DNA from 2 places in the Thermoflexus hugenholtzii genome. Region 2 is predicted to be linked to the other one. Evidence: riboswitches for the same ligand, from Rfam matches in the RefSeq annotation. Region 2 holds a riboswitch; the other holds the start of a gene.
The links. A riboswitch is a leader RNA that binds a small molecule or an ion and turns the genes downstream of it on or off. The one in region 2 is predicted to bind S-adenosylmethionine.
Positions count from the first base shown of each region.

Region 1 (15,896 bases), 810 kb from region 2:
GCCTGATCCTCGTCCCCACGGACGCCCCGGGCCTCTCCATCGCCCCGCCGGAGAAAAAGATGGGGCTCCACGGCTCCCCCACCCACGCCGTGACCTTCGATCATGTGCGAGTGCCCCTGGATCACCTCCTGGGGGAGCCGGGGCGAGGCCTGCCTTACGCCCTGCAGGTCTTAGACGGGGGGCGCATCGGCATCGGCGCCCTCTCGGTGGGCCTGGCCCAGGCCGCTTTCGAGGAGGCGGTCCGTTACGCGAAAGAGCGCACCGCCTTCGGCCAGCCCATCGCCGCTTATCAGGCCGTCCAGTGGATGCTGGCCGACGCGGCGGTGGAGATCGAGGCCGCCCGGCTGCTGGTGTATCGGGCGGCCTGGCTGCGGGATCAGGGGCTCCCCTACACCCAGGCCGCGGCCATGGCCAAGCTCTTCGCCAGCGAGATGGCCGAGCGCGTGACCCGCAACGCCATCCAGATCCACGGCGGCTACGGCTACAGCCGGGAGTTCCCGGTGGAGCGGCTCTACCGGGACGCCCGGCTGATGACCATCGGGGAGGGCACCAGCGAGATCCAGCGCCTGGTCATCGCCCGCCACATCCTGGGGCTGGTCCGCGCGGAGCCGCTCCCCGCCGATGTGGTGTGAGCCGTGGTCCTCAAGGAGCGCCTGAAAGCCTATGCCCGCTCCCTCGGCTTCGATCTGATCGGGGTGGCCGCGGCGGGCCCCACGCCCTCCGCCGATCGCTATGAGGAATGGGTCCGCGCGGGCCGCGCGGCCACCATGGCCTATCTCACCCGGCCCGACGCCATCGAGAAACGCCGGGACATCCGCAACCTCTGGCCGGAGGCCCGCTCCGTCATCGTGGTGGCGATGAACTACTACGCCGGGGATCCCCCGCCGCCCCGGGAGGATGTGCCGCAGGGACGGGTCGCCCGCTACGCTTGGGGGGAGGACTACCACGAGGTCCTGCGGGAGCGCCTGGAGGCGCTCCTGGCGTTCCTCAACCGGGAGGCCGGCCGCCCGGTGCGGGGACGGATCTACGTGGACACCGGGCCGGTGCTGGAGCGGGCCTGGGCCGTCCAGGCCGGCCTGGGATGGATCGGCAAGAACAGCATGCTCATCCACCCGCGCCTGGGCTCCTACCTGTTCCTGGGGATCCTGCTGGTGGATCTGGAGCTGGAGCCCGACCCGCCCTTCCCAACGGACCACTGCGGCACCTGCACCCGCTGCATCGAGGCGTGCCCGACCGGCTGTATCCGGCTCGATCGCACCCTGGAGGCGGAGCGCTGTCTCTCTTACCTGACCATCGAGCGGCGGGAGGGGATCCCGACGGAGCGGCGGGCAGCGATCGGGGACTGGATCTTCGGGTGCGACATCTGCCAGGAAGTCTGCCCCTGGAACCGGCGGTTCGCCCGGCCGACCGCTGAGCCGGCCTTCCAGCCCCGGGAAGGGATCCCCCGCTTGGCCCTGGCGGAGGTCCTAAGGATGGATGAGGAAGCGTTCCGGGCGCGGTTCCGCCGCAGCGCCATCCGCCGGGCCAAACGGCGGGGGCTGGTGCGCAACGCCCTGGTGGTCGCGGGGAACCTGCGGGCGCGTTCGCTCCGCCCGCTGCTCGAGCGCTGGCGGGCCGATGAGGACCCCATCTTGCAGGAGCACGCCGCATGGGCTCTGGAACGGATGGAGGAAGCTCAGGTCCTTTTAGAGGGTCCGGGATGAAAGCCGCGCGGGGCGTTTATGTGCTGTCGCTGGAGGTGTGGGGGGAAGTGACTGTCGGCCGGCTCGGGCGCTGGCCGCTCGCTGGGACCTACGCCTACGTGGGCTCGGCCCGGGGGCCCGGAGGCTTCCAGCGGTTGGAGCGCCACCGGAGGGTGGCGGAGGGCCGGAGCTCGACACGCCGCTGGCACATCGATTACCTGCTCGCCGTCGGGCGATGGCGGGGCGCTTTCGTGAGGGAAACGGAGGATCCCGCTGCGGAGTGCGCCCTGGCCCGGGCCCTGGCCGAACACTTGCCCCCCGCCATCCCGCACTTCGGCAGCAGCGACTGCCGCTGCCCCACCCATCTCTTCGCCGTCCCCGATCCCGAAGGATTCCTTCAGTTACTCGCCGCCCTGGGCCTCCAGACTTTCCCGGAGCGTGAGGATGCGGGCGTTCGGTCCGCCCGGATGCGTTAAAATAAGTGAGAGAAGGGGACTCGATGGGGATTATCCGCGAGGACAGCGCTCCGGGGCGTGGGCGCCCCACGGGTTTCCCTGAGCCACCGGGAGGAGCGAATCGATGTTTTCCGCATTGGTCGAGGCCGCGATGGAAAAGGCCCGCTTCCGCCAGCTGGAGGACGGGACCTATTACGGAGAGATCGAGGTGTACCCGGAGGTCTACGCTACCGGAGCGACCCTGGAAGAATGTCGCCGGGAGCTGGAAGAGGTGTTGATCGAGTGGCTGCAGGATCGCCTGTCCCGCCCGTGACCTTCCCACCGGCCCGCTGGCGTCTGCTGTGGTCGCCTCCTGCGGACGGCGCCACTCAGATGGCCATCGATGGGGCCATCGTGGAGGCCGTGGCGGCCGGAGAGGCCCCGCCGACGGTGCGGTTCTACCGCTGGGATCCGCCCTGCCTCAGCCTGGGGCGGAGCCAGCCGGTGGAGGAGGTGGATCTCTCGCGCTGTCGGGCCGATGGGGTCGAGGTGGTGCGGCGGCCCACAGGGGGGCGGGCCATCCTTCACGCGGAGGAGCTCACTTACAGCGTGATCTTCCCGGAGGCCGACCCTCGGGCGGCGGGGGGTATACCGGAGACCTTCCGCCGGTTCGCCGAGGCCTTCGCGGCCGCCTTACGCGCCCTGGGCGTCCCCGACGTCGCCCTGGCCCCCCCGCTGGATCCGCGCGTCCGGGGCGAGGGGTTCGTCTGCTTCGAGGTGCCCACAGATTCCGAGCTCACCGTGGGCGGGCGCAAGATCATGGGCAGCGCCCAGTGGCGTCATCGCGGCGTGGTGCTGCAGCACGGCTCCCTGCCCCTGGACGGCGACCCGGGGGCCATCGCCCGGTATCTGCGCCGCGGGCCGGATCCCGAGCGGCTCCGTCGGCGGGCGATCACCCTCCGGGAGGCCGTGGGGCACCCGGTGGCTTTCGAGGCGGCGGCGGAGGCGATCCTGATCGCGTTCCGCGAGCTCCTGAACATCCATGTCTTTCCGGGGGACCTGACCCCGGCGGAGGCGGCGCGGATCCCGGCGTGGCGGGATCGCGTGGCCATCCTGAGGCGGGAAGGGGAGCCCCGGCAAGGAGCGTGGCGATGGTCGTAGGCACCTGCACGGTGGAGCTGCATCTGCCGGAGGCGCTGTCGTTAAAAGACAAGCGCAGCGTGATGAAATCCCTTATCGCCCATCTGCGCCAGTCCTTCAACGTGGCGGCGGCGGAGATCGATCATCAGGACTTCCCGCAATCGGCCCGGCTGGGCCTGGCCACCATCTCCAACGACGCCGGCCACATCCACGCCACGCTGGAGGGCGCCGTCCGCTGGATCCAGGCCCATCGGCCGGACGTGATGGTGGTGGATTGGGAGATCGCGATCCTGTGAACGCTCCCGCGGGCGCTCGCCCGTTCACAGGGAAAGGAGCCTGGGATGGCGTATCGGACCACGCTTGTCCGGGAGCCTGCGGTGGCCGGCGCCTTCTACCCGGCAGACCCGGGGGCGCTGCAGGAGATGGTGGATCGCCTGCTCGCGGAGGCGCCCCGCTACGAGACCGAGCCGGCCGCCCTGATCGTCCCCCACGCCGGCTACATCTACTCGGGCCATGTGGCCGCGTGGGGGTTCCGGCAGCTGGAGGGCCGTCCTTACGACGCGGTGGTGGTGCTGGGCACCAACCACGTCGAGCCTTTCTTCCACGAAATCTCCGTATGGGCGCGGGGGGCGTGGCGGACCCCTCTGGGGGAGATCCCCATCGATGAGGAGCTGGCTGACGCCCTGCTCGCCGCAGGCCCGCCGCTGCGCTTCGTCCCCGAGGTCCACCTGGAGGAGCATTCCATCGAGGTGGAGCTTCCCTTCCTGCAGCGGCTGTTCCCCGGGTTGCGCTTCGTCCCGGTGATGATCGGGGAGCCTTCCCCGGAGAACATCGAGGCCCTCGCGGAGGCCCTGGCCCGGGCCCTGGCCGGCCGGCGGGCCATTGTCATCGCCAGCAGCGACCTCTCCCACTACCCGCGGGATGAGCACGCCCGTCAGGTGGACCTCAGCGCCATCGGCGCCATCCTCTCCCTGGATGAGGAGCTGCTTCGCCACACCATCGCGGAGTGGATGGCCCGTCGGATCCCGGGGCTGGCGACGCTGATGTGCGGCGAGGGGCCCGTGCGCACGGCCATGGCCTACGCCCGGCGCACCGGCGCGGTCCACACGACCCTGCTCCGCTACGCCAACTCCAGCGACGTCCCCTACGGGCGCAAGGACCATGTGGTGGGCTACGCGGCCATCCGCTTCGCCCGGGAGCCGGACCCGCCCCTCGGGGCGGAGGACCGCCGCACCCTTCTGGAGATCGCCCGGGAGGCGGTGACCCACGCGGTGCAGGGGCGGCCCCTGCCGGAGCTGTCGGTTTCGTCCCCCGCCTTGCAATTGCCCCGCGCCTGTTTCGTGACCCTGACCCGGGGCGGCCACCTGCGGGGATGCCGGGGGGAGGTCTGGCCGCGCTCGGATCTCGCCCACGCCGTGCAGCGGGTGGCGGTGCTCTCCGCCCTTGACGATCCCCGCTTCCCTCCTGTGACCGAGGAGGAGTTGCCCCATCTGGAATATGAGATCAGCGTCCTCTCCCCGCTGCGGCCGGTGGCCGACCCTGAGGAGATCGTGATCGGGCGGGACGGCCTCTTCATCCTGGCGGGGGGCCGCACGGGGTTGCTGCTCCCCCAGGTCCCGGTGGAGCAGGGATGGGATCGGGAGGCCTTCCTGCGGGCCATCTGCCTCAAAGCGGGCCTTCCGGAGGACGCCTGGCGATGGCCGGAAGCCCGCCTCTTCCGCTTCGAGGCGGAGGTGTTTGGGGAATCGTAGGAAGCGCGCTGCGGAGAGGGGGCGTGTCGATCCGGTCTTCTATGGAGCCGGGCGACCGACCCTCCCTTGATTTCCACCTCCCCCGCGGCGCGCTCCCATCGGAGGACATCGTCCGTTCACCGGGCACGGCCATACACCTTTGCGGCCAGCTCGGCTCCCAGCAGCATCTCGGCCAGCATCCGGCGCACCTCTTCGGGCGTGGCCTGCGGATGGCGCTGTCGGATGCCGCTGATGGTCAGCGTGCGGACGGTCTCGTTGAGGCTATCCACGATCGCGAATTTCTTCCACGGCGGCATGCGTCGGATCCATTCGATTTGAAGGGCCCGGATCTTCGGATGGGTGTCCGAGAACATCCGGCCTCCTGAGGCGATCCGGCTTGCCTCGCACGAGTTGCGCTCTGCCCTTTGCGGGATGGCCGAGGATCGGAGGTCCGAAGTCCGCCGAATCCCCGAACATCCGCCGCTGCCCCGAAACCCATTTTCTCCTCAAACCCTCTTTTGACTCGCGCGCAGATGCCGCCGGTTCGGGGAGTCCGCCTCGGATCTAAAATTGCACATATCGACATGAGGTCTAAAATTGCGCACGACACCAGGGGAGGGAGGTGCACGATGCGACGGTCCAGACGGCTCGTCCTGGTGCTGGCCTGGGTCCTGGGAGGGCTGCCGGTCGCGAGACCATGGCCGGGCGCATCCGGCACCTCCGCCGCGCCGGCGTGTTTCCTCCCGCTGGAGGATGGCCGTTGTCTTCCCCCACCGACCCCGGCCGATTCCGCCCCGCCGCCTGCGGCGGATGCGCAAACGGCTCCGGCCTCCCGCGGTCCCGGCGTTCTGGTGAAGCGTAAAGCGAACGTCCCGCCGGGCGCCTTCCGGGCGGGCCTGGCCGCGGCCGGCTTCCCCGGTGCCGAGGCCCTGGCCGTCCCCCGCTGGTGGCGCATCCCGGTGCCGCCGGGGGAGGACCCCGAGGCCCTGGCGGCGCGGCTCCGCCAGCGCCCCGATGTCGAAACCGCCGAGGTCGATCGCCCGGTCCGCATCGCCTTCACGCCCAATGATCCTTACTATGGCCTTGATCAGTGGAACCTCCCGAAGATCCGCGCCCCCCAGGCCTGGGACGTGGTGACCGGGACCACCGGGGTCTGGATCGCCATCGTGGACACGGGGGTGGATTACACCCATCCGGATCTCGCCTCCTCCCGGTTGTGGTTGGGGTGGGATTTCGCCAACAATGACAGCGATCCCATGGATGACCATGGTCATGGCACTCACGTGGCGGGGATTGCCGGGGCGAACACGAACAACAACCAGGGCGTCGCCGGGGTCTGCTGGGGGTGCGGCCTGCTTGCAGTGAAGGTGCTGGATGCAGACGGGTGGGGTCTGGTGTCCTGGGTGGCGAATGGGATCCGGTATGCCGCCGATTGGGGGGCGGCTTTCGGAAAGCGCACAGTCATCAACCTGAGCCTGGGGAGCCTCTATCCCAGCAGCGTCGTCGCCGACGCCGTCGCCTACGCCCAGGGCAAGGGCGCCCTGATCGTGGCGGCGGCGGGGAACGATGGCATCAATGAGCTGTTCTATCCGGCGGCCTATCCTGGGGTGATCGGGGTGGCCGCCACGGATTCCTCGGATCAGCGTGCGTCTTTCTCTAACTCTGGATCCCACGTGGACATCGCCGCGCCCGGGGTGATTATCTTTTCCACGGAGTGGGGCTGGTATCACTATGAAAGCGGCACCTCCATGGCCGCGCCCCATGTGGCCGGGGTGGCGGGGCTGGTGTGGACTGTCTGGTGTCGGGCACCTGCCACAATGATCTTGGATATCCTTCTCTCCACTGCGCGTGATCTGGGGGATCCCGGGTGGGATCCGTTCTATGGGTATGGTCGGGTGGATGCGGAGGCGGCAATCCGGTGGCGGCCTGCTGTGCCCTCCTTGCCTCCGCCCGGGCCTTATCGACAGTTCCTCCCCCTGATCGCCAGCTCCTGTCCCTGACGATACTTTCCATACCAGCCCTTAAACTCCCTGCCCCTGCTATGCCGCGGCCGGCTCACATTGTTCACAGTGGTGCGGAGACCATCCGAATGGTCGGTGAAGGGGCAAGCGCTCGCCTGCAGTGGGTGCGGGTTCAAGCTGGCGGCCGGAGCCCTTCCTGGACTATCATAAAGAGGTCGGTGGATGGATTTGCCAGGCAGGTTCCCGCGGCGAAGTGCTCGGGGAGCCAACGCTCAGGCAGCGCACCATGGCAACGACAGGTGTCCCCGAACACATAGCTCTCCACCATTTAAATCCGGGAGGAAATCCCGTGCAACCGGTGATCGTCAGGCCTCTAACCACTGAAACCTTCTCTGACTTTCTGGACCTCTTCGACGATCCGGCAACTTTCTCCCATCGACCGGAATGGGCAGGTTGCTACTGCTTCTACTACTACTTTTCGGGCGCACGGACGGAGTGGGAGCACCGCTCCCCTGATGCCAACCGGACGGCTATAGCCCAGGCCGTCCAGGACGGAGTGGCACGGGGGATCCTGGCCTATGTCGGTGGCCGTCCGGTCGGGTGGTGCAACGCGGCGCCCCGCCGATCCTTTCCTTTACTTAGCCAGTTACCGTGGTTGATCACCTCAGATAGCGGCGACGTCGGTGCCATCGTTTGCTTTATTGTTCATCCTCACTACCGGCGTTGCGGTGTGGCGACGGCTCTTCTGAACGCGGCATGTGCGCTCTTGGCGGAGCTGGGTATGCGCTGGGCCGAAGGGTATCCCGCTGTTGCGCCGCAATCCGACGCGGAGGCCTATCACGGCACCTTGAACATGTTCCGCAGGGCTGGTTTCACGGTGGTGGCGGAGGCAGGCCGTTACGCAGTGGTGCGGCGTTCGCTTCCCTGAAGGCCTGGCTGGCTCCTGCCAGTTCCCGTTCCAGCCGTAGTGGGAGCTCGAGCCAGCGGGCGCGGTGACAGCAACAGGCTTCAACGCATCTAAAACAGAAATCCCGCTCTTCGAGCCCTTCCGATGCCGCGACCGATCCTCATCGTTCACGGAGGCGCGGGGACCATCCCGGAGGAGCGCCACGCGGCGGCGGTGGAGGGATGCCGCCGGGCGGCGCAGGCGGGATGGTCGATCCTGGAGGCCGGCGGCTCCGCCCTGGACGCGGTGGAGGCCGCCGTGCGGACGCTGGAGGAGGACCCCACTTTCAACGCCGGACGGGGCAGTGTGCGCACCCGGGCGGGCACCGTGGAGATGGACGCCCTGATCATGGAAGGGACCACCCTGCGCGCCGGGGCCGTGGCGGCCGTCCGTCGGGTCTGCCACCCCATCGTCCTGGCCCGGGCGGTGATGGAGCGCACCCCCCATGTCCTCCTCGTGGGCCCGGCGGCTGAGGCCCTGGCGGAGTTGCTGGGGCTGCCCATGGCCGATGACGCCGAGCTCGCTGCCCCTCGGGACGCTGTGGGCGGGGCGCTGCTCCGGGCGGACGGACCCGTGGATCTCCGGGAGGTCCTGGCGCGGGCCCTGTCCGAGCCGATGGACACCGTCGGGGCAGCAGCCATGGATGCCGCTGGCCGCCTCGCCGCCGCGGTCTCCACCGGCGGCATGTCGAACAAATGGCCGGGCCGGGTGGGGGATTCGGCCCTCATCGGCTGCGGCGCTTACGCCGACGATCACAGCGGAGCGGCGGTGGCCACCGGGTGGGGGGAGACCCTGATGCGGGTGGTGATCGCCAAAACGGCCTGCGACTTCATGGCCCTGGGGCTCTCCGCCTCGGGCGCCGTGACCGCCGCCATCCGCCTGCTGGAGGAGCGGGTGAATGGGCGGGGCGGGCTGATCGCCATCGACCGGGAGGGCCGCATCGGCATCGCCCACAACACGCCTCATATGAGCTGGGCGTGGACCGACGGACGTGTTCTGGAGGCCGGGATCCGCGCGCCGGAGTGAGTGCGGGGCTTGGTCACCGGCGAGTCCGGAGCCGCTCGAGCTCGAGGCTGAGCCGCAGGGCGACCCCGCTGAGGACCCCGGTGAGGTGCGCGGCCAGGTAGGGGGAGATGTCCAGCTCCCGCCCCAGGATCCGGGTTTGATAGAAATAGGGGACCCAGGCCAGCACGCCCAGATAGATCAGAACCCGGCTGAGCCAGCGCCGCCGCCAACCATGCCGCGCCTCGCCGGAACGTCCTTCCATTGCCGCCGCCCGGGCCCGCAGCCGCCACCCGCCCAGCACGCCCGCGAGATGCGCCGCCAGGAAGGGGAGGATCGGCCAGTCCTCCCCCGCTGCGGTCGCTGTGAGGAAGGGAACCCAGACCAGCACGCCCAGGAGGATCAGCCCGTTGCCCAGCCACCGCCATCCCTCCGGGCGGAGAGGGAAACCCATGAAACCTCCGCCATAGAAGAGATTTCTGCGCTTTCATGTTGCCCGGAGAAGTTGTGGGGGGCAAGACGCGCGGATCCGGTTTAGGGGAAGAGGGCGATGGGTCGGGTTCGTCTGGATCTTCTGCTGGTGGAGCGAGGGCTGGCGGAGAGCCGGGAGCGGGCGCAGCGCCTGATCCGCGCCGGCCGGGTCCGGGTGGGGGATCGGGTGGTGGACAAGCCCGGGGCCCTGGTGCCGCCGGACGCGCCGGTGCGGATCATCGAGCCTTTCCCTTACGTGAGCCGCGGCGGCCTGAAGCTGGCCGCCGCCCTGGCCCGCTTCCCGGTCCCCGTGCGGGGGGCGGTGTGCGCCGATGTGGGCGCTTCCACGGGGGGCTTCACCGATTGCCTGCTCCAGCACGGGGCCGTTCGGGTCTACGCCATCGATGTGGGCTACGGCCTGCTGGACATGCGGCTGCGCCAGGATCCGCGGGTGATCGTGATGGAACGGACCAACGCCCGTTATCTCACGGAACTGCCGGAGCCCGTGCATCTGGTGACCATGGATGTCTCCTTCATCTCGGTCCGGCTGATCCTTCCCAATGCTCATCGCTGGCTGGTCCCGGAGGGCCACGCCATCGTGCTGGTCAAGCCTCAGTTTGAGGCCGGGCGCGCTGAGGTCAAACGGGGCGTGGTGCGCGACCGCGCGGTCCACGAACGGGTGTTGCGGACGCTGATCGAGTGGAGCCGGGCGCATGGCTGGTGGCCCCGGGGGCTGATCCCCTCGCCGCTGCTGGGGCCGGCGGGCAACGTGGAGTTCCTCCTCTGGCTGCAGAAGGGAGAGGGGCCGACGGATGTCGAAAGCCTTCTCCGCGAGGCTTTCGCCGAACTGGAGGCCCATCCCCCAACCCGGGAGTAGTGGCGGCATCCATCGTGCGGACACCGGAAAGCCCCGGGGCGGCTCCTGGCGCCGGAGGATGGGTTCCGGATATGTATGCCGGCCGGTGAAGGTGACCCGCCGGGTCGTCCTCACCCGATTCGCTCGGAAAGCCCGGCATGGCGGGATGGCGGGAAGAATCCTGGGGTTCGGACGGTTGACATTTCCTTTTACTGTGGTAAGATAAACGCAAAAGGGATGATGGCGTCGTGGAAAGCGACGACGCCTCATCCCGGGACAACTGAATAGAGCGTGGCACTCATCGAGAGAGGCGGAGGGACCCGGCCCGACGAAGCCTCGGCAACCTCCCGTGGAGCATCAGGGCCGACCGGGGAGCACGCCGCCCCCCGGCGGAGCGCTCCCGGGGATGGTGCCAAATCCGGCAGACGGTTCGGTCTGGGAGATGAGGTGGCCCGCAGCGGCGATGTGCCTCTTCTTCCCAGAAGAGGCTTTTGTTTTGCCCCGCCCCTCCTCCCGGCGGGGTGTTTTTATGTTCACACCCCGTCGGGGGAAGCGGGGGCCGTGCGGTGCGGCGAGCGGCGAACAGGCGGAGGAAGGCCCCTCGGGCACCTTCCTCCGTGGGATCCAGGCACCCTGAACCCGTTATGAAAGGAGGACCCGGATGCGGAACATCGTGGTTTCCGAAGCCGGCGGCCCTTACATCGAGGACCTTCCGGTGGAGATCGTGGAGCGGAAGGGCATCGGGCACCCGGACAGCCTGTGCGATGGGATTGCCGAGCGCATCAGCCGGGAATACACCCGCTGGTGCGAGGAGCACCTGGGCGGCGCGTTGCACCACAACTTTGACAAGGTCCAGCTGGTCGCCGGAGAGGTCTCGGTGCGCTTCGGCGGCGGAGAGCTGCTGAAACCCATCCGCATCCAGATCGCCGGCCGGGGCACCCCCTACTACAACGGCCAGGCGATCCCGATGGAGACCATCGCCATCGAGGCCGCCCGGGCCTATCTGCGGGAGACCATGCGCTACCTGGATCCGGTGAAGCATGTGATCATCGACTGCTTCGCCGGGCGCGGCGCCAGCGAGCTGATCGACATCGTCCATCAGGTGACCGCCAACGACACCAGTTTCGGCGTCGCCCACTGGCCCCGCAGCGGCCTGGAGGAGGCGGTCTACCAGGCCGCCCAGTATCTCAACTACGAGCTGATCAACCAGTTCCCCATCGGCGAGGACGTCAAGGTCATGGGGCTGCGCCAGGGGAACCAGGTCATCCTGACCGTGGCCGTCCCCTTCATCGCCACCCGGGTGCACGATGCGGCGGAGTATGAAGAAGCCAAGCGGGGGGTGCAGGAGGCGCTGCAGCGCTTCGTCTCCAGCCTCCCCGCCCTGGAGGGACGAACGGTCCGGGTTGACGTCAACACCGCCGATCACGCCAAGCGGGGGGATTTCTACCTGACCCTGACCGGGACCAGCGCCGAGATGGGCGACGATGGCGCCGTCGGCCGGGGGAACCGCATCACCGGCCTGATCACCCCCTTCCGCTCCTCCAGCCTGGAGGCCGCCGCGGGCAAGAACCCCATCTCCCACGTCGGGAAGGTCTACAACGTGCTGGCCCTGGAGATCGCCCGGGACATCGTCGCCCGTCTGCCGGAGATCCGGGAAGCCACCGTGTATCTGCTCTCCCAGATCGGCAAGCCGCTGGATCAGCCGCTGATCGCCAACGCCGCCGTCCGGGTCCGCTCCGGCCCGCTCACCCCGGGGATCCAGGAGGCCGTGCGGGCGATCGTGGATGAACACCTCTCCAACATCCACCAGGTCCGCCGTAAGATCATCGCCGGCGAGGTCTCCCTGTTCTGAGCCTTCGTGCTCGGAGAACGGGCGCCTTCAAGGGCTGAGCGGGCGCACCGATGCCCCGCTCAGCCCTTTGGAGGAATCCTCCGCGCGATTCCTGGCTGTGTGGAGCTTGCGGGATGCCCCGACGAACCCGGATGCGATGGCTGGCAGCGGTCGCCCTGCTCTGGCTCGCCGCTCTGCTCCGCTGGCTGGACCTGCCTCACATCCCCTATGGGCTCTGGTATGACGAAGCGTATTACGGGCTGGATGCGCTGCGGGTGCTGCAGGGGGAGGTGCGGATCTTTTTCCCGGAGAACAACGGCCGCGAGCCCCTGTTCGTCTATCTGGTGGCCGGCGCCATCGCCATCCTGGGGCCCACCCCTTACGCGCTGCGGCTCACCGCCAGCATGATCGGCCTGCTCGCGGTGGCCGCGACCTTCCGGATGGCGTGGACGATCTCCCGGCGCTGGGAGGTGGGCGCCCTGAGCGGGGCGCTGATGGCTTTTCTGCTCTGGCCCCTGAACCTCAGCCGGGTGGGGTTCCGGGCCGGCCTGTTCCCCATGGCCGCCGCCCTCACCCTTTGGGCCTTCACCCGCGCCGCCCGCAGCGGCCGGGAGCGGGATTGGGCGCGGGCGGGATGGATCTGGGGACTGGGGTTCTACACTTACCTGGCCGCCCGCATGACGGTTCTCCCCATCGCCCTGGGGCTGCTGCTCGGTCGCTGGCGGGCGCCGGATCGCTTCCGGGTTCGGGCCGTCGGGGCCTTCCTGGGATGCGCGCTGCTCACCGCCTCGCCGCTGATCGCCTATTTCCTCACGCACCCGGCGGAGTTCACCCTCCGCGGGGAGCAGACGGCGGCCTTCCAGGGCGGGCGCCCCTGGCTGGGGGTGGCCAAGGAACAGGCGCTGCGGGTAGGCGGGATGTTTTTCTGGCAAGGCGACTCGATTCCGCGCCACAACACCGAGAGCCGCCCGGTCTTCGATCCCCTCCTAACTGTCGTTTTCCTGGTCGGTGGGATCCAGGCCCTCCGCCAGGCGCCCTTCACGGCCCTTTGGGGGGGAGCGATGCTGTTGCCCACGTTCCTGGCTGCGGAAGCCCCCCATTACCTGCGGGCCAGCGGAGCGCTGCCGGTGGTGGTCTTCTGGGCCGCCCTCGGCCTGTGGACCCTCGCGGAGGCGGCGGCCCGCTGGGCCCGCACGCCCTGGGCGGCGGCCCTCCTCCTCGGGGGCGGGCTCGGCCTCAGCTTCCCCTGGCACGCCGTCGCTTACTTCCATCCGGGATGGTGGGCCCAGGCCCAGGTGCGCGGGGCCTTCTCCCTGGATTCGTGGGAGGTGGCCCAGGAGATCCGCGCCTTCCGGCGCGCGGAGCCCTCTGGCACCGTGGTGCTCTCGGAGCGCCTCTGGGCCGGGCGGGCGGAGATGCGCTACCTCCTCTGGGGGGAATCCGGCGTGCGGATCCGGCGGCTGACGGAGGATCCTCCCGATCCGCCCCCGGCTCCGGCGATGGTCATCGGCTGGCAATATGAGGAAGTCCCACTCCTGCGGCGGTGGCTTCCTCCGGGCGCGCTGCTTTCGGTGCGGGCGCCGCCCCCGTGGCCGGGAGAGAGCGTCCCCCGCTACCGGGTGATGCGGGCGGAGCCGCCCGATCGGATGCGCTCGAATCTGCGCGCGGTCTTCGAGGACGGGATCGCGTTGCAGGGAGGGATGGCGGTGCGGGCGGGACGGGTCCTCACGGTGACGCTGGACTGGGAGGCGGTTGGACAGCCCTCCCGGGATTATAGCGTCTTCGTCCACGTCTATCGGGAGGCGGAGGCGCTCCGGTGGCCGCCGGCCATCCCACCGCAGGCCCAGCGCGATGGCGGGATCGCGGAGGGCGCCTACAACACGGGGGTCTGGCGACCCGGCGACCGCATCCGGGAGGTTCGGGTCATCCCGCTCCCGGAGACGCTCCTTCAGGGGCCGTTAAGGGTCTGGGTGGGCCTTTACCGGTGGGAGGACGGCGCGCGCCTCCCACTTCGGGGAGGCGGCGAGGCGGTCGCCGTTCCGGTGGAGGAGGCCGGGCGCTCTGCCCGGTCCCCATAACCGTTCCGCAACGCCTCGTCCGCGGTTAACCCGCCGATCGGCCTTCTCCTTCGGGCGGCCGGAGATGCCCTTCCTCAGGGGCGGAACGGGAGAGGGTCTCCCGGAGCAGCAACCGCACCCGAGCCCGTTGGGCGATCTCCATCACAGTGAGGAAAACCGCGTTGGGCATCTCCGAGGCCGGCAGCGCCCGGATCAGCGCCTGCACGGTGTCGGGATCGTTCCCCACTCGACGCAGCGCCTCCAGAGCGCGCCCCTGGATATAGGGCGGCATCTCGGGGTCCAGGGCCAGGGTCAGCAGGGTCTCCTCGAACTCCGGCCCGGCGCAGGTGACCAGGGCATCCGCGGCCGCCCGCCGCAACGGCATCGGGGTCTCTGGATTCCGAACCAGGATCCAGAAGGTCGGGAAGGCCTCCGGCCCGCCGTGGCGCTCCAGGGTCCGGAGGATCCCCTGGCGGACGGGGAGATCCAGGGCGCTCTCCAGAAGCAGCCGGGCCAGGGGGGCGATCAGGGTGGGATCCCACAGGTTCCCCAGGCTTTCCGCCAGGGCCTGGCGGATCGCCGGATCGATCCGGACGTCCGGGAGCATGGCGAGGATCTCCGGGGCTGCCGGGCGATGATGGAGTGTGGCGAGGGTCAGGGCGATGGCCCCCCGCACGTGCGGATCGATCCGCTCGTCGCGCGCCAGCCACATCAGCTCCTCGCCGATCTCCGCCGCGCCCAGGACGCCGAGGGTTTCGGCGATGGCCTGCCGCACCGAGGAGGGGATTCGCTCATCGGGCAACAGCTGGATCAGCGAACGCACCACCTCGCGCGCCCGGAGCGTCCCCAGGGCGTCGGCGATGGCCCGGCGAGCGGTCACCGGGAGGTTCTCCGCGCGCAGCAGGGGGATCAGCTCGGGGGCCACGGAGGGATCGCGGATCAACCCGATGGCCAGGGCCGCCCGGGCCTGGATAAAGGGATCTTCAGTGGGATCGCGCAGCCGTTCCAGGAGGGCCGGGATGGCGGCGGACGCGCGCATCGCACCCAGGGCCAGGGCGATCCGCTCGCGGATTGTGGAATCGGCGTGGCGGTCTCGCAGGACCTCCAGCAGCTGGGGGACCACACGGAGGGCCCCGATGGCGGCCAGGGCGTCCGGCACCAGCGCCCGCAGGGAGGGATGGGCCTGAGGGTCCTGAAGGATCCGCAGCAGCAGGGGGACTGCGCGGGCCTCCTTCAGCCGGCCCAGGGCGATGATCGCCTGCCGTTGCAACAGCAGGCGGGCGAACTCCTCCTGCTCCGCGCCGGCCAGGCCGAGCCGGCGGCCCAGGCGTTCGAGCCACGGCCGGAAGGGGCTGCCTGAGCGGAGGATCCACGTGCTCACCCGTGCCCGAAGGCGGTGGCGGGGGCCTTCCCGGAGCAGGCCTATCAGCCACGGGCCGAGCTCCCGGAAGCCGGCCTCGGCCAGGCCGTTCACGATCGCCGCCCGGAGGCTCACCTCCAGGTTTGGATCCTCCGCCAGGGTCAGCAAGGTCTCCAGATGCGAGGCCTCAGCGAGAGCCGTCGCCGTCTCGATCATTCGGCGCCGGAGCTCCAGCGGCAGGTCAGGATCCCGGATCAGGGGCACCAGCTCCTCCACGACGCGGCTATCGCCCAGGGTGCGCAGCGCATCCAGAAGGGTCTCGCGGACGATGGGGTTCAGCCAGGGAAGGCCCAGGTGCTCGACCAGGGCTGGGCCCAGGGATCGATCGCCGATGCGAGCGATGGCCATCACCACCTTGCGCCGCAG
Region 1 is NZ_CP076326.1:3,209,969-3,225,864, forward strand. It holds gene KNN16_RS14545 (acyl-CoA dehydrogenase) at 1-632, shown strand, start outside; gene queG (tRNA epoxyqueuosine(34) reductase QueG) at 636-1,703, shown strand; gene KNN16_RS14555 (DUF123 domain-containing protein) at 1,700-2,158, shown strand; gene KNN16_RS14560 (hypothetical protein) at 2,262-2,450, shown strand; gene KNN16_RS14565 (biotin/lipoate A/B protein ligase family protein) at 2,447-3,277, shown strand; gene KNN16_RS14570 (DUF503 domain-containing protein) at 3,268-3,552, shown strand; gene amrB (AmmeMemoRadiSam system protein B) at 3,598-5,007, shown strand; gene KNN16_RS14580 (hypothetical protein) at 5,124-5,360, opposite strand; gene KNN16_RS14585 (S8 family peptidase) at 5,616-6,986, shown strand; gene KNN16_RS14590 (GNAT family N-acetyltransferase) at 7,297-7,875, shown strand; gene KNN16_RS14595 (isoaspartyl peptidase/L-asparaginase family protein) at 7,999-8,919, shown strand; gene KNN16_RS14600 (hypothetical protein) at 8,933-9,349, opposite strand; gene KNN16_RS14605 (TlyA family RNA methyltransferase) at 9,446-10,243, shown strand; SAM riboswitch class I at 10,518-10,671, shown strand; gene KNN16_RS14610 (methionine adenosyltransferase) at 10,884-12,074, shown strand; gene KNN16_RS14615 (glycosyltransferase family 39 protein) at 12,188-14,131, shown strand; gene KNN16_RS14620 (HEAT repeat domain-containing protein) at 14,157-15,896, opposite strand, start outside.
Region 1: linked by a shared signal. The riboswitch ahead of KNN16_RS14610 (methionine adenosyltransferase) and the one ahead of KNN16_RS03285 (PLP-dependent aspartate aminotransferase family protein) in region 2 are both predicted to bind S-adenosylmethionine.

Region 2 (15,896 bases):
TGAGCCAGCGCCGTCGGCGCTGTGGGCGACGGCAACCGGGCGTAATCACACTGGCACGGCCCTCCCTGGGCGCATCCCAGGCAACAGTAAGCGTGCCGGCCCACCCGGACCGGCTGCCAGTCGAACTCAATCCCGCAGTTCCGGCAGACCCACGCCACGGATCCCCCCTGTTCTCCACGGCCCTCATTTTAGGCCGCTTCTATTAGAAGATCATTAGAGGAACAAAGGCGTTCCATCAGCCACCGCTCCCGCCGTTCTCACGCGGGAGCAGGTGGAGGGGGAATTGCGAACCCAGGGGGCTCTCCCGGATGGCCTCCTGAAGGGCCTCCAGGGGGAGGATCCCGGTTTCCTGAAGGACCACCCCCAGCGCATACAGGGCGGCGTAGCGAGCTCCTGCCGGTTCCCGGAAACGCCGGAGCCGCACCTCCGCTCCGGTCTCCGGGACCGGCAGAGAGGCCTCCAGCCAGAGGATCCCCCGACGCATCCCTCGGATCCGATCCTGCTGATGGGAGAGGCCATCCTCGGAGGTGATCACCACCGCATCCGGCTCCTGGACCCCCGGATACAGGATGGGATCCGCGGAGAGGATGAGCTCCGCTGTGGAGAAGCCTACCCCCACAGTCACCGGATAGCTGCCCCGGCGGGCCACATGGAGCCCGGCTGCCATCGCCGCGCGGGCCAGGATCATCGCCGCCTGCTGTACCCCCTCCCCGGCGGAGCCGCTCAGGACCAGGGCCCAGCGTCCCCTCAGGGTAGAGTGGAACTTCGTCTCCACCGGAGGGAGATCCAGCAACCCCGGACCGCGGGGACCCGGAGATCCGTCTGCCGCCTCAGGCAGGCGGAACACAGGCCGGGGGGGACGCTCCCAGGTCCCGAGGGCCAGGCCGGCCTCTTCGACCAGGGCCTTCAGCCGCAGGCCCGGATTCCACTTCACCCCATATTCCACACAGAGCTCCAGGACCTCCACCAGCGCGAACCCCTCCGTCCTCATCGCCCGGTGGAGGACTTCGGAGAAATCCCCTTGCCCGAGGACGCGGGCCACGAAGGAGGCCCCGGCGTCGAACGCCAGCTGGCAGAGATCATGGGGAGGCAGCCGCACGCCTTGCGGAGTGATCGCCGTGCGGAAGCCCCGGGGGGTCAACCCGCTGGGCTGGCCACCGGTCATCCCGTAAAGCATGTTGTTGTGCACCACCACGGTGAGATCCACATTCATCCGCGCCGCTTCCAGGATGTGTTGCAAGCCGATGGTGGCCCCTCCATCTCCGACGTAAACAATGACCTTCTTGCCGGGCGGAAGCCCCATGGCAATCCCCGCCGCCAGGGCTACCGCCCGCCCATGAAGGCCATGGACGGTGTGGGTGGCGAAGTGGCCATCCACGATGCCGTGACAGCCGATGTCCGTGACCAGGATCACATCCAGGGGATCCACCCCCAGGATCTCCAGCGCTTTCACCGTGCTGCGCACCACAAAGTGGTGCCCGCAACCCTTACAGAAAGGCAGATCCGGACGGGTCAGGAAGGCGCTCATGGGGCCAGGACCTCCCGAACGATCTCCTCCGGACGCACCATGCGCCCGACCGCGCCCACCCGGCGGACATGGTCAGGGGTCCGCCACCCGAAGAGCAGACGGGCCAGCTGGCCCTGGGCGTTTTCCTCTGCAATCACCACCCGGGGATATCGGGCCAGCACTTCATAGTAGATCGCGGGGATCGGCAGCAACGTGCGGATGAGAAGCAGGGAAGCCGGCACGCCCTGGGCCCGCAGGATCGCCGCGGCCTCCCGGGCTGCTCCGCTGGTGATGTCATAGCTGACGATCAGCGCCCGAGCCCCCTCCTGCTCATCCAGTTCATAGAGAGCCGGCGTGAGCGCCTCGATCTTCTCCCCCAAACGGCGTGTGTTGGCGATCGCCTCCTCGCCAGCCGATCGCAGGATCCCCGAGCGATCGTGCGTGGAAGCGTTCAACCGCACCGGATGGCGCTCGTTGCCCACCGGGAGGAAGGGAGGGACCAGGCCATCCCCAGGATCATACGCTCGATATGGGGCGGATCCCCGATAGAAAGAGCGGCGGATGGGCTCGATGGGCGAGAGACGGCGCAGGTCGAAGCTGTGTTGCGTCATCACCATCTCTTTCGAGCTAAGAAGAACCACGGGAGTGCGCAGGTCCACGGCGGTTCGCAAAGCGATCGGCGGCAGTCGCCAGCAATCCTCAAGATCCGCGGGGCAGAAAACGGGGAGCGGATAACCCCCGGAGATCAGGCCGTCCAGAAGCAGCACGTCTCCCTGCGCGCCGACCGTAGCCGTCCCTGTGGAGGGCCCCAGCCGCTGGACCAGTATGATCAGCATGGGGAGCTCCATCATATAGGCCATGTTGATGGACTCCATCATCAACGCGAAGCCCGGGAAGGAAGTGGCGGTCACCGGTAAAAAGCCGGCGGCGGAGAGGCCTGCCATCCATTGAAGCGCGGTGATCTCATCCGGAGCCGGCAGGGCGACGGGAAAACGCTGGCTGGCGTACGAGAAGATGAGGTTGGCAGGAGTGATGGGATAACCCACATAGACGTCCGCTCCGGCCTGCACGCAGGCCTCAACGATCAAACGGGATCCGTCCAGGAGAACCCGGTGCGCGCGATCGGCCTCCATGGAAGCCATCTCCTTTGTGGAAGATCCCCACTCCCCCAGCGCGCCCGATCCCCTGAAAGGATCTTCTCACAGACGGCCGGAAGCAGCAAGCTCCATGGGGAAGGACTCCCCTCTTGCTATGTTAAAATGATTGACGAAACAGGCCTGCTTCACCCGCGGCCTCATCGCGGGAGGATACGCCAGGCCGGCCTGGCCTTCCATTGATCCGGAGATCTGTCGTGGCGCGACCGCGAACGCAATATGTGTGTCAGAAGTGCGGGGCGGTGCACCCGAAGTGGATGGGGCGCTGCCCGGACTGCGGGGAGTGGAACACCCTGGTGGAGATGTCCCCCGCTCCCACCGTGCGGGCGGTGGGCCTCGCCGGGAAACCGGGGGCCCAGCCGGTGCCGCTTCCGGCGGTGGCGGCCGCTGAGGTAACGCGCTGGCCGCTGCCCATCGGGGAGTTCGCCCGGGTGCTGGGCGGCGGCGTGGTGCCCGGCTCCCTGGTCCTGGTGGCCGGCGATCCGGGGATCGGGAAATCCACCCTCCTGATGCAGCTGGCCGATCGCATGGCCGGCCCCGATTTCCCCGTCCTCTATATCTCCGGGGAGGAATCCCTCGGCCAGCTGAAGATGCGCGCCGACCGCCTGGGCCTGCACAACCCCCATCTGTATCTCTTAAACGAAACCCGGATGGACGCCCTGGCGGATCACATCCAGGGGATGCGCCCCCGCCTGGTGATCGTGGACTCCATCCAGACCGTCTACGTGGAGGAGATCCCTTCCCCTCCGGGGAGCGTCAGCCAGGTGCGCGAGTGCGCCGTCCGGTTTCAGGCTATGGCCAAGAACCTGGGGATCACCATCTTCCTGATCGGCCACGTCACCAAAGCAGGGCTGATCGCCGGGCCCAAGCTGCTGGAGCACATCGTGGACACCGTCCTTTACCTGGAGGGGGATCGGTATCACGCCTTCCGCCTGCTGCGCAGCGTGAAGAACCGGTTCGGTGCCACCTCGGAGGTGGGAGTCTTCGAGATGCGCGGGGATGGGATGGCCGAGGTGCCCAACCCCTCGGAGCTCTTCCTGGCCGAACGCCTCATCCAGGCCTCCGGCTCCGCCGTGGCCGTGACCATGGAGGGCACCCGCCCGCTGCTGGTGGAGATCCAGGCCCTGGTGAGCCCAGCCCCTCCCGGGGCCGCCCGACGCACCGCCAACGGGGTGGATCCTTACCGCCTCCTGCTCCTGGTCGCCGTGCTCACCAAACGGGTGGGCCTGCGCCTGCACGATCACGACCTCTTCGTGAACGTGGTGGGGGGGCTGCGGGTGGACGAGCCGGCCGCCGACCTGGCCATCGCCATGGCCATCGTCTCCTCCGCCCGGGACCGCCCCCTCCCGCCGGACATGGTGTTCATCGGGGAAGTCGGGCTATCCGGGGAGCTGCGGGCCGTGGGACATATGGAGCTGCGCCTGGCGGAGGCGGCCCAGCTGGGCTTCCGGCGCTGTCTCCTCCCCCGAACCGCCCGACGCCTGCGGGAGGTCCCCCCGGAGCTCACCCTGTTACCCGCACGCACCCTCGCCGAGGCGATCGCTGTGGCGTTCCCCGGATGACCGCTCATCCCAGCATCTCCCGCAGCTCCACGGCGTTGATCACGGCGTGTCCGAAGGCGTCGTTGTTGAAATACGCGTAGACCTCATGGCCGGCGCGCAGGAACCCCCGGATGCGCTCCGCCCAGGCCGCCAGCGCTTCGCGAGCGTAACGCCCCGCATAGAGGGCCGTCGATCCGTGAAACCGGATATACACCACCGGCCCGGTCACCCAGAGCGGAGGGGAGAGCTCCGGCATATCGAACAGACAGAAGGAGAGCGCGCCTCGGGCCAGCACCTCCCGCACCGGCTCAATCCACCAGCGGGGATCCCGAAGCTCGAACACGTGAAGCATATCCGAGGGGAGGAGGGCCGCGAACTCCGCCAGACGGCCGGGATCCGGTGGCCACCCGGGAGGAAGCTGATAGAGGATCGGCCCCAGGCGATCGCCCAAGCGCCGAGCGCGCTCCAGAAAGCGCGCGAGGGGATCCGCGCAATCTTTCAGCCGGCGGACATGGGTGAGATACCGGTTGGCCTTCACGGCGTAGCGGAAGCCTTCCGGGGCTTGGTCGCGCCAGCGATCGAAGGTCGCCTCGGAGGGCAGACGATAGAAGGTGTTGTTGATCTCCACCGTGTCGAAATGAGCCGCGTAATAGGAGAACCAGCGGCGCTGCGGGAGATCTTCGGGGTAGAACACGCCGCGCCAGTGGGGGTAAACCCACCCGGACGTCCCGATCCAGCAACGGGGGCCCATCAGCGCTCCCCCAGGATGATGGCGCTGCGGTCCGCGCCCCGGGCCACGGCAGGGGCTTGAAGGGCCGCCTCCTCCAGCGCCTTCATCCGTGCGGCCAGCCCTTCGATCTCATCGAGATGGAGCCGCAACGTCTCCGCCAGATCCAGCAAGGCCTGGATCAGGTGACGTTCAAAGGCATGGCGGAAGGCAGCCAGCGAATCGAAAACGATGCGCTCGACCTTCGCCCCGTGCTCGCTCAACCACAGGGCCGCCGCCGGGCTGTGCGGGACCTCTTTCACGAAGACCAGGGTTCGCTTCCGTGCCCGGACCGCCCGCCCCCACTCCAGCCCCATGGGGGAGGCGTAATCCATGCCCAGGATGAAGACATACAGATGCGCGGCCTCCACGGCCTCCAGCGCGGGGGCGAGGGCCTCCCCCGGTTTCGGGGTGTGCCGGATCTCCCATCCCAGCCGGACCGGGAGGCCGGCCACCACCTGCCCGACCACTTCCCGCTCCGCTTCCAGCTCCGGACTGCTGCTCACAAAGAGCCGGATGGGCTCGGCCATGGCCTTGTTTCAGGGTGTCGCCAGGGATTCATTCGGCGCCCCCCACCACCGGTGGGAAGAGACGAACCACATCCCCGGGCTGAAGAGGCGTATCCAGCGTGGCCTGGACTTCGTTGACGAAGACCGCGTGGATCAACTCCAGAGGGATCCCCAGCGCCGCCGCGATATCGCGAGGGGTGCCTCCCTCCGGGATCTCCACCGGGATCCCTTCATCCCGGATCCCGGCGGGGCGGTAGCGGCGCAGGATCGCATGCAGCTTCGCCGTCACCTGCATCGGGGCTCACTCCAGGACCGGTCGGATCCCCTGATGCACCACGCGCCCGCCGATGGTCTGGAGGATCTTCTGAGGGTCCTCCCACCGGCCGGTGCGCTTCTGGAGGGCCTGGGCGATCTGTCGCGGGGTCATGGGCTGGTTGCCGTTCACCAATAACAGCCGGAACACCGCATCGGTGAGCGGGGTTTGGGGCGTGATGAAATCCGGCTGGCGGCTGCAATGCTGCAGAAGGATATGCCACAGCCCGTCCACCCGCCGCACCTCGGCGGTCTCCGGATCCACCCAGTCGATCTCCGTCTCCTCCGGGTGAGCGAGGAAGCGCTCCCGATGCTCCAGGCAGAGATGGCTCATCAAATACGCCCGCAGATCCTGGCCCTTGCGCTTCCACCAGTCCAGGTCGATGTGGAAAGGGGTATCGAGGGTAGGTTTGATCAGGCGCTGCAGCGATGGACCCGGACGGCTGCTCATGCCTCTTCCTCCCGCCACCGCCAGTATCCATCGCCCAGGTAGAGGCACCCGGGCAGGCTCATCATCTCCTCGAAGAGCGGCTCCGGCGGCGTCCGGATCAGCAGGTTCACAGCCTGGTAAAGCGTGCGGGCGTGGACGGTGCCCTGAGGGGTGAGCTGGGCCAGCGATGGAAGCAACTGCTGGGCCAGAGCCCGGACCGGACGGTTCCGCCAGCGGGTCCACAGCTCCTCCAGGGCCGCCGGATCATCCACAACGATCAGGCTTTGGTCGTCGAACTCGCCCGGGATCTGCCGGCGGAGCATCTCAAAGACCAGCTGGCCCTCCTCCGCCCGAACCACCCGCACCCAGTCGCGCCGGCTGCGGCCTCGCAATGCCACCCGGATCACACCGGGCTCTGGGGAGCGTCGGAAGGCCACCAGGCAACCCGGCTGGACCTGATAGGCCTCATACCATTCCTTGAGGCCGAAAACGTATTTCCGCTCCCGAACCACCCATCCGGGCCAGCGTCGGCCGCTGACCGGATCCTCAAACTCAAAACGGATGCGATGGGTTCGGCCCAGGGGGAAGACCTGGCCGGTGCGCCGGGTGAGAGGGGCCGTTCCACTCCGCAGATGGGGATACGAAGCGACCCAGATCACCTCATCGGCCTCCCCCAGGCCCGGCCGGATCTCTTCCGGATCGCTGAGCTCGTCATCGATCTCCGCCGCGATGCGGCGCAGGGCCTCATCGAGGCGCGCGCGGTCCCCCCCATAGGGTCGACCCTGCAGGCGGGGCGGCGTCTCCTGCACCTCCGGGGGTTCCATCCGCCGCAGGAACCACAGGAACTGACCTGCTGGGCCCACCTCATCGAAGCGAGGATCCCGGTAGAGGGCCGCGTTCAGGGAGAAGACCCGCAGGGGCAGGGGAACATCCGCCGGGAGCTCCAGATGCGGCAGGAGCTCCTCCGGCGAGAGAGGCCCTCCGTTGTGGACATCGAGGACCGCCTCCACCAGATTCAGGTGGCCCTCATGGAGCTCCACCAGCAAGGCCCGAGGGAACCAGTGATCCCCTACCCGGACGAAATCCGGGCTGGCCTCCAGCCGCGCCCGCAGCTGCTCCCGGATGCGCTGCCCCCACCGGTCCCAGATCTCCTCCGGGCGCAGCTCCTTCTCATCAGGTCCCCGCCACCCGTCCAGATCGTTGAGGCGATGTGGAAGCGGATACTCCGCCGCGAACTCCCGAACGGTCCCGTCCTCTTCAAAGCGCACCTGGATCACCTTGAAGGGGCCGATCTCGGGGTTATGGCCCTCGCGGATCCCCACTACCGTTCCCACTGCGAAACCCATGTGTGGGAAGAAGAGGCGTTCCCCCACCTCATAGCGATCCCGGGGGCGGAAGGGACGGGTGCCGGCGAGGGCGGCACGCCGGCGCTCCTCAATCTCCTGCAGGCGCTGCCGGATCAGGATGCGAGCCAGCTCCTCATCGGTGCGGGGAAGCGGATCCTCCAGGAAGCGGTTCAGCAACGCCTCCAGATCCGCTTCCGTGATCTCCATGTGCTCCCAATCCATCGGGCCGGGCCATGCCATCGCCACCGCTTGCTCCTCACAGATCCGCCTTGAAGCCTGCGATGCGGCGCTCCTCCAGGGACGAGGACCCGTGATCTTCAAGTCGAAGCGCCGAGATCCTACAAGATTATAGCGAGGCCGAACGGGAGCAGCAACCACATGGGCTTCTATGCGCCGCGGCTTCCTCTCCGGAGCCCGGAGGGCGATGAGGCCAGAGGGACGAGATTTGCATCCGCGAAGGGTCCTCGCTATAATCATTCCAAACAACCGAATATAGGTGCCGCTCTTATCCAGAGTGGGTGGAGGGACCCGGCCCGATGAAGCCCCGGCAACCTGCCCGCCGTAGCGGGCGGCCGACCGGCGAACGGCCGCGCGGGTAAGGTGCCAAGTCCGGCAGAAGCGTTCGCCGCGCTTCTGGGAGATAAGGGTGGCCTGACGCGAGGCCCCTTTTCCCAGAAGGGGCCTTTTTGTTATCCCTACAGGCCTCGCCTTGCTCCTCCCATCCGTCTCAGAGGTGGTCGAAGGATCGCATCATCTTCTTCCGCAACGGATAAAGGAGGTGCCGGCGATGGAACTGCAGACGGAAACCGGATGCGCCACCTCGCTGGAGATCCGCGGCCCATCCACGCGGGCGGTGCATGGCGGCGCGGAGCGCCATAACCCCTACCACGCGGTGGTCCCGCCCATCGTCCAGACCGCCACCTACGCGTTCCGGGACACGGCGGACCTGATCGCCTTCCAGGAGGCCCGGCAGTGGGGCGCGGCCGGCGGCCGCGTGGATTACGGGCGCTACGGGAACCCCACCGTCGCCGCCCTGGAGGCCCGGGTGGCTGCCCTGGAAGGGGCGGAGGCCGCGGCAGCCTTCTCCTCCGGCATGGCCGCGGTCACCGCCATCCTCTTCGCCTCCCTGCGCAGCGGAGCCCACCTGATCGTCACGGAAGACGCCTACCGGCGCACCCGCCAGTTCGTGCTCCAGTTCTTGCGCCGCTTCGGCGTGGAGGCCACGGTGGTGCCCATCGGGGATTTCGAAGCCCTCGAGGCCGCGATCCGGCCCAACACCCGGCTCATCTTCACGGAGACCCCGACCAACCCGTATCTGCGGGTGATGGACCTGGAGCGGCTGGCGGAGATCGCCCGTCGGCGCCGCATCCGCACGGTGGTGGACGCCACCTTCGCCACCCCCATCAACCTGCGCCCTCTGGATTACGGGATCGACCTCGTGATCCACAGCGCCACCAAGTATCTCTCCGGCCACAACGATGTGATGGCCGGGGTGGTGGCAGGATCCGCCGACCTGATCGCCGGGCTGCGGGAGATGCAGGCGATGATCGGGGGCATCCTGGATCCCCACGCGGCTTATCTGGTCCTGCGGGGCCTAAAGACCCTGGCCCTGCGGGTGCACCGGCAGAACGAGAACGGCATGCGGGTGGCCGAGTTCCTCAGCGCCCATCCCCGCATCCGCCGGGTCTGGTATCCGGGGCTGCCCTCCCATCCGGATCACGCCGTCGCCCGCCGCCTGATGCGTGGGTTCGGGGGGGTGGTCACCTTCGAAGTCGCTGCGGATCGCGAGGGCACCTCCCGCTTCATCGACGCCCTGCGCATCCCGTATATCGCGCCCAGCCTGGGCGGGGTGGAGAGCCTGATCGAACAGCCCGCCCTGATGTCCTACTATGAGATGGACCCCGAGGAGCGGTCCGCCATCGGCATCACGGACAACCTGGTCCGTCTCTCGCTGGGCATCGAGGACCCGGACGATTTGCTGGCCGACCTGGAACAGGCCCTGGCCCGCCTTCCTTAGCGGGCCCTCGACCGGGGAAGCGCGCGAGGGCATAGGCCGCGTGGATCCTCGTCCCGCGCGGCAGCCGGATGCCGATCCCCTGGATCCCATGTGAGGAAGAGCCTCCAAGCCGCCGGATGTGGCAAGAGCCTTGATGATCATCGCCGATGAAACGTCCACGCTCGCCCGCTGGAGGGGAATCCTCCGGGCCGTCCGCCGGGACGGGATGCCGGCGCTGTTCCTGATCGGCGCGACGGCCCTCTTCTTCTGGCCCCTCTGGATCGCCGGATACCGCTTCCCCAAGGGAGGCGGCGATCTGTGGGGGCAACTGTATCCGGTCTGGTCCTTCGTGGCCGAAGAGCTGGGACGCGGCGTCCTTCCGCTGTGGAACCCCCGAATGCTGGGAGGGGACCCCATCTTCTCTGAGGGGCAATATGGTTTGTTCAACCCCCTCAACTGGCCCCTCTTCATGGCTTCCCCGATCCCACCGGGATGGGTGCTGCTGCGCGGTGCCTTCAGCCTGTGGCTGGCCGGAGTCGGGATGTATGTGTATCTGCGTCGTTCGCCGATCTGGAGGCTGGGACGCTCCGCAGCCCTCACCGGCGCCCTCGCTTATATGTTCTCGGACCCATTTGTGGTCCACCTGGGCCACCCTCAGTTCAACGACGCAATGGCCTGGCTCCCGTGGGCACTGGCCGGTGTGGACCAAGCCGCGCGGCGAACCCGCAGGATCCCCCTCGGTGCCCTCCCCATCGCCCTGCTCCTCCTTTCCGGGCACGGTCAGGCGGCGCTGTATGGGATGCTCACTGTAGGGCTTTACGCTCTCGGACAGGCGGCAGCGGGTGGATGGCCTCGGGGCTTCTACCGAATCGGACGGCTGGCCTTAGCCGGGCTGCTGGGCATCGCCCTGGCTGCCCCCTCCCTCCTCCCCGGTCTGGAGCGGCTCCCCCTGACGGATCGAGCCGGCGTTCCCCTTGAACAACGGCGGGGGTATGAATTCCCACCCGCGATGCTCATCGATCTCCTCAGCCCGCTCTTCCACGGGCGGGGAGCTGACCAGTTCTGGCTTCCGGCAAATCGAGTGGAGAGCGGCTACGTGGGATCGGTGACCCTGTATCTGGCCCTGCTGGGGCTGTTGGGGACCTTGCGGTTTCGTCGGACGTGGGCGCTGATCGGCCTGGGCACGCTGGCGCTGCTGTTCTCCCTTGGCTACCAGGGGCCGCTCTACCCTGCCCTGGCTCGGCTCCCCCTGTTCTCGGAGACCTGGAAGACCGCCCGGGCGATCTATCTGGTTTCCTTCGCGCTGGCCATCGCCGGGGCCATGGGGGTTGAACAGCTTCGACGTTCGTGCCCGCGGACCCTCATTCTCTGGGCCCTGGCGTTGTCGATGGGCGGGCTGGTGCTCTGGGGGGTCGCCCCGCGCTGGGCTGCGGAAGCCCCGGAGGGGCCCGCCCGGGCGCGCGCCGTAACCGGGCTGCGTTTCGCCGCCTTCCTGGCGTGGGGAACCGCTCTGTCCGGCTGGGCGATCTCACAGGGGAGGACATGGCTTCGTCCCGCCCTGCCGCTGCTTTTGACCGCCGAGCTGGTAGCCCTGGGAGCCACCGCCGAAGCGGAACCCTCCCCGCCTCACCGGGATCCTCATCCGCAGGCCCTGCGCTTCCTGCGGGCGGATCCCGGCTGGTTCCGGGTGGATGTGGATCCGGCGGCGCGCGACCTCTGGCCCCCCATCGCTCTGCAGATGGCCGGCTTCGAGGTCCCCCAGGGAACAGGCAACCCGATGGAGCTCCGGGAATTCAACATCCTGCGCTGGTGGATCCCCTCCGCGACCCATCCTGCTTACCGGATGCTGGGGGTCAAATACATTGTGGTCCCCAAAGGGGCTCCTCCCGGCGGCGAGGGGATCTGGCCTGTTTTCGTGGACGACCCGGCTATCGACATCCACCTCCACACCGGAGCCCTCCCCCGAGTCTGGCTGGTTTACCGAACGGAGATCGTGGACCACTACGGCGAGGCGCTGAAACGGGTGCTGGACGAACGCTTCCGTCCGGAGGAGATCGCCGTCGTCCAGAACGGGCCGCGGCTCAACGGGGAAGGTCGAGGACGGATCGGGGTCGCTCGCTACAGCCCGAACGAGGTCATCCTGGATGTGGAGACGGACGCTCCCGCCCTGCTGGTCCTCTCGGACACCTTTTACCCCGGCTGGCAAGCGACAGTGGATGGCCTCCACGTTCCCATCTACCGGACCAACGCCGTCTTCCGGGGCGTGGAGGTGCCCCCGGGACGTCACCGGGTGACGTTGCGGTTCCGGCCGGGGAGCCTGCGGATCGGCCTGGGGATGGCCATGGCAGGCGGGCTGATGGGTCTGGTCCTTGGGGTCGCAGGAAAACGAAGTCGCTGAGGGCCGAATCCCATTTCGTCCCCCCGGAATCGGACGATCCTCACCCTCCACACCTGAAGAAAAGCACTTCATCCCCCTGGGCGCTTCGGAATAGGATCAAAGCGGGTGATCCTTTTTGAGAGGGGGCATCCATGGCATGGTATCTGGTGGAAACCCGCTACTGTCCGATCCTGAAGACCGAGGTGGCGTTGCTGGAGCAGCGGATCTACCCCCGCAGCGATCATCTCTCCGACATGGCCTATCGGGTCCTTGCCCGTCGTTGCTCCCACGATCTGATCTGCAACGCCAACGATCACATCCATTGTCGCTGGGCCTACACGAACCCGGCGTGGGATCCCTTTGAGGAGGGCACAGACTAAACCGGGGGGGAGCGGCGCAGTGGGAGCATCTCACGGATCCGGGCCGACTCCTCCGGTGTGAAGGGCTGCAGCATCCACCAGGCGAGCCCATAACCGAGGGCACCTAAAGGCAGGGCGAGGACCGGCGTCGTCCTCCAGAGGGCGGCCATGAGGCCACCCATGACGACACCCGCCAGAAGCGGCCGCCCCAGGATCTCCCCCCAAGGCAACGGCCCCATCCTCCGCCGCAGGTCGTAATAGAAAGCGAGCCCCTCGACGATCTCGGACAGGATGGTGATCACCGCCGCCGCCACATACCCGAAGAGCGGGATCGCCAGCAGGTTCGACAGAGCGTTGAACCCCAGGGCGATCAGGAAGGCTTTGGTCTGGTAACGCTGTCGGCCCAGGGCCACCAGCACATAGTTGATCAGGCTGTTCATCCACCCGATGGGGATGGACCAGATCATGATGCGCAGGGCGATGGCCGCATGGGGGAGATACTGGGCGCCCCCCAGGAGATATGAGAGGGGCTCGGCCAGGAAGGTGAAGAGCACCGCGGTGAAGACGGCGATCGCTGCCAGACCTTTGAGGGTGAGGATCACCGAACGCCGCATGGCCTCTGTCGAGCCGGCCGCCTGCCGGGAGATCACCGGGAACACCGCGAAGGTCGTGTAGGCAGGGATGATGTTCAGCGCGTCCAGCCACTTGTAAGCGGTGCTATACCACCCCACCTGCACATCCCCTTTCAACGCCTGGAGGATGGGGACATCGATCTTGAAGAACAGGGTGGCCAGGAGATGGTTCAGCATCAGAGGGGCGGATTCGCGGATCATCTCCCGCCGCAGGGCCGGATCGTCCTCCCAGCGTGGGCGGAAGAAGGTCCGGAAAGCGATGCCGCTGAGCAAGGCCAGGGTGATCCCGTTGACGACCACCGAGGAGGCCGCGAGCCCGACGAACCCCCCGCCCATCAGGAGGATGGGCACGCCGAAGCTGACCTTGAGGAGGACGGTCACCACCGTGAGGGCGGCCGGGATCTCCGCCTTCTCATACACGTAGAAGAGGGCGGTGACGCCAGTGGAGAGGCTGGCGGGGACCTGGGCCAGGGCCAGCAACAGGATGGCCAGGGCGGTGTCGCCGCTCAGGCGGAACAGCCCCATCCAGAGCCCGGTGATCGCAAGCAGCAGCGGCAGCCAGGCGGCAAGCAGGACCAGACGCAGGGCCGAGCTGTTGACGAAATAGCGGTTCACCTGATCCCGGCGCCTCGCCCCTTCCCGCGTGAGCCAGACGTTCAGGCCGAAGTTCGAGAGGATCTCATACCAGCCCACCAGGACGATGGCGAAGTAATACTTCCCCGCCGCCTCCGGGCCCAGGATGCGCAACATCAGGGCGGCGAAGGCGAAGTCGATGGAACGGGTGAAGAGGTTGAGGGCCATGGCGGTGAGGCTGTTCTTGAGGACGCGGCGGGCGGTGGAGTGCTCCAGCTCCTCCCGATACAGGCGCCCCCAGAGCCAGAGGGCCGCCAGGAAGATCATCCCCATCCCACCGATGAAGGTGGTGAAAAAGCCCAACTTCACCGAAAGCGGGCTGTAGCGGAACCGCACCGTCCAGCGGCCCGGAGGCAGGATCACCGCCCGGAACAGGCCGTTAGCAGCGTAGATCTCCAGCGACTGCTCCTCCCGCTCGCTCCCCCCGATGGGCCGCCGATATGCCACCCAGCCCGGGAAGAAGGTGTCCGCCAGCACCAGCCAGGAGGGTTCCTCCACCGCCGCATCCACCCACACCTCGTTGATCCCGTAAACGGTGACCGTCGCCGGGCGCGACGCCCCCCGCTCCCCGAACCGCTCCAGCTCCGGGACCCGACCATCTACCACCACGTAGAAGCGGGGGTCGAACTGCCGCAATGCCCCGAAGGGGTCCCGGTGGAAGACCGTGGCGGTCAGAGGCAACGTCCACGCCCGGGGCATGGCGCCCTCGTTGCGGTAGACCCGCACTTCCCCTTCGTAAACCTTCGTGTAACGGGGCGAGGGGATCTCCTCTTCCGTGACCACGTATTTCACGTTCAGGGCGTCCAGCAGCGGGGAATCCAGGGCGGCCGGATCGGTGAGGGGCGCGATGCGGTTGAAGGGCAACTCGTGCTGGAGCTGGATGGTCGACATATAGGCCACGTAACGCTTGAGGATGATGGAATCGTATCCCCGCACGTCCTGCAGATCATACAGCCAGGGGCCGTTGGCGTTGAAGGTCTTGCGCCCGTGCGGATCGAAGGTCGTCAGCCGCCACGGACCGGGATCCTGGCGCAGGAACCGAACAACCGGCGGGACGAAGTCCAGCCAGCGGGGATCGGCGGCAGGATAGAACCCCGCCCCCGCCTGAAGCAGGTCCAGGGCCAGCATCCCGATGGGCAGGACGCTGCGAACCGGACGGGGTTGAAACAGCCGGAGGGCCAGGCCGCTCCCCAGGGCCACCCCGCCGAAACGAAGCAGGTTCCAGAACTGATACGAGAAAAACGTGCGGCCGTCCGGGAAGGCCTCCGGCGCCTTGGCCAGGGCATGGAGGGCCCGCTCCGCGAGGGACAGGGCGGTTTCCGGCATCCCCCAGCGGGCCAGGACCAGGGCGGCCAGGGTGAGCGCCCCCACTCCCATCCATCCCAGGGCCATCCACCGCACCGCCTTCCCCTCCTCCCGCAGCGCCACCTCAAATCCCGCTCCTGCCAGACCCGCCATCGCCAGGGTGAAGGGCCAGATCCAGCGGAAGGGCGAGTGGAGCTGGTTGATGCCCGGCAGGCCGTAATACAGCAACGCATACGTGGGCATCCCGAAGGCGAACGAGAACGAGAGCGCCGCGAGGAGGACCAGGAACAGGATGGGAACGCGGGAGCGGGCGAGGGATCGCCAGCGGAGCAGCGCGAGGAGAGCGAAGCTCCACGGCAACAATCCCAGATATGCCCCTCCTTCCACATAGTTCTTGATCCCCCAGTGGCTGGTGAAGGCCCCGTTCGGGTTGGGCTGGCCGTAGGCGTTCACCGTGAAGGGCACCCAGGCCCCGCTGAACACATCCCGCACCCCATGGTGGCTGGGGTTCCCGTAGAAATCCGGGATCAGGAAGACCAGAAGATGGCGCCAGGGATACGCCCAGCCCAGCACCTGCTGCAGGGTCGCCGTCCCCTCGCGGAAATTCTCCCGCACCACCTCATACAGCGGCATCCACTGGGCCGCCCCCAGGGCGAACCCCAGGCCCACCGCCAGGCCGGTCCATCCCAGGGTCTCCAGCGCGGCCCGGATCCGGGCCCGGGCACGCCACGCCCCCCACAGGCCGTAGCCCAGGCCGATCAAGACGGTGTAGTAGGTGATCTCCACGTGCCCGGCCAGGATGTTCATCCCCAGGGCGATGGCCGCCAGCAACGTCCAGGGGAGGGCCGCCGGGCGGCCGAGCAGCGGACGCCGCTCGATCATCCCGTGAAGGGCGGCGAGAAGATAGGGGAGCCAGGCCGCGCCGGCGATGATCATGGGGAACACCATGCTGACCACCATGAAGGCGCTCAGCTCATAGGCGACCCCGGCGAAGGTCGCTGCGGCCCGGCTCAGGCCCCAGGCCCGCGC
Region 2 is NZ_CP076326.1:699,955-715,850, reverse strand. It holds gene KNN16_RS03330 (hypothetical protein) at 1-158, opposite strand, end outside; gene KNN16_RS03325 (thiamine pyrophosphate-dependent enzyme) at 236-1,528, opposite strand; gene KNN16_RS03320 (hypothetical protein) at 1,525-2,640, opposite strand; gene radA (DNA repair protein RadA) at 2,859-4,223, shown strand; gene KNN16_RS03310 (DUF72 domain-containing protein) at 4,228-4,953, opposite strand; gene KNN16_RS03305 (hypothetical protein) at 4,953-5,498, opposite strand; gene KNN16_RS03300 (MoaD/ThiS family protein) at 5,527-5,772, opposite strand; gene KNN16_RS03295 (hypothetical protein) at 5,779-6,240, opposite strand; gene KNN16_RS03290 (hypothetical protein) at 6,237-7,811, opposite strand; SAM riboswitch class I at 8,068-8,212, shown strand; gene KNN16_RS03285 (PLP-dependent aspartate aminotransferase family protein) at 8,353-9,582, shown strand; gene KNN16_RS03280 (YfhO family protein) at 9,716-11,959, shown strand; gene KNN16_RS03275 (hypothetical protein) at 12,091-12,318, shown strand; gene KNN16_RS03270 (flippase) at 12,315-15,896, opposite strand, start outside.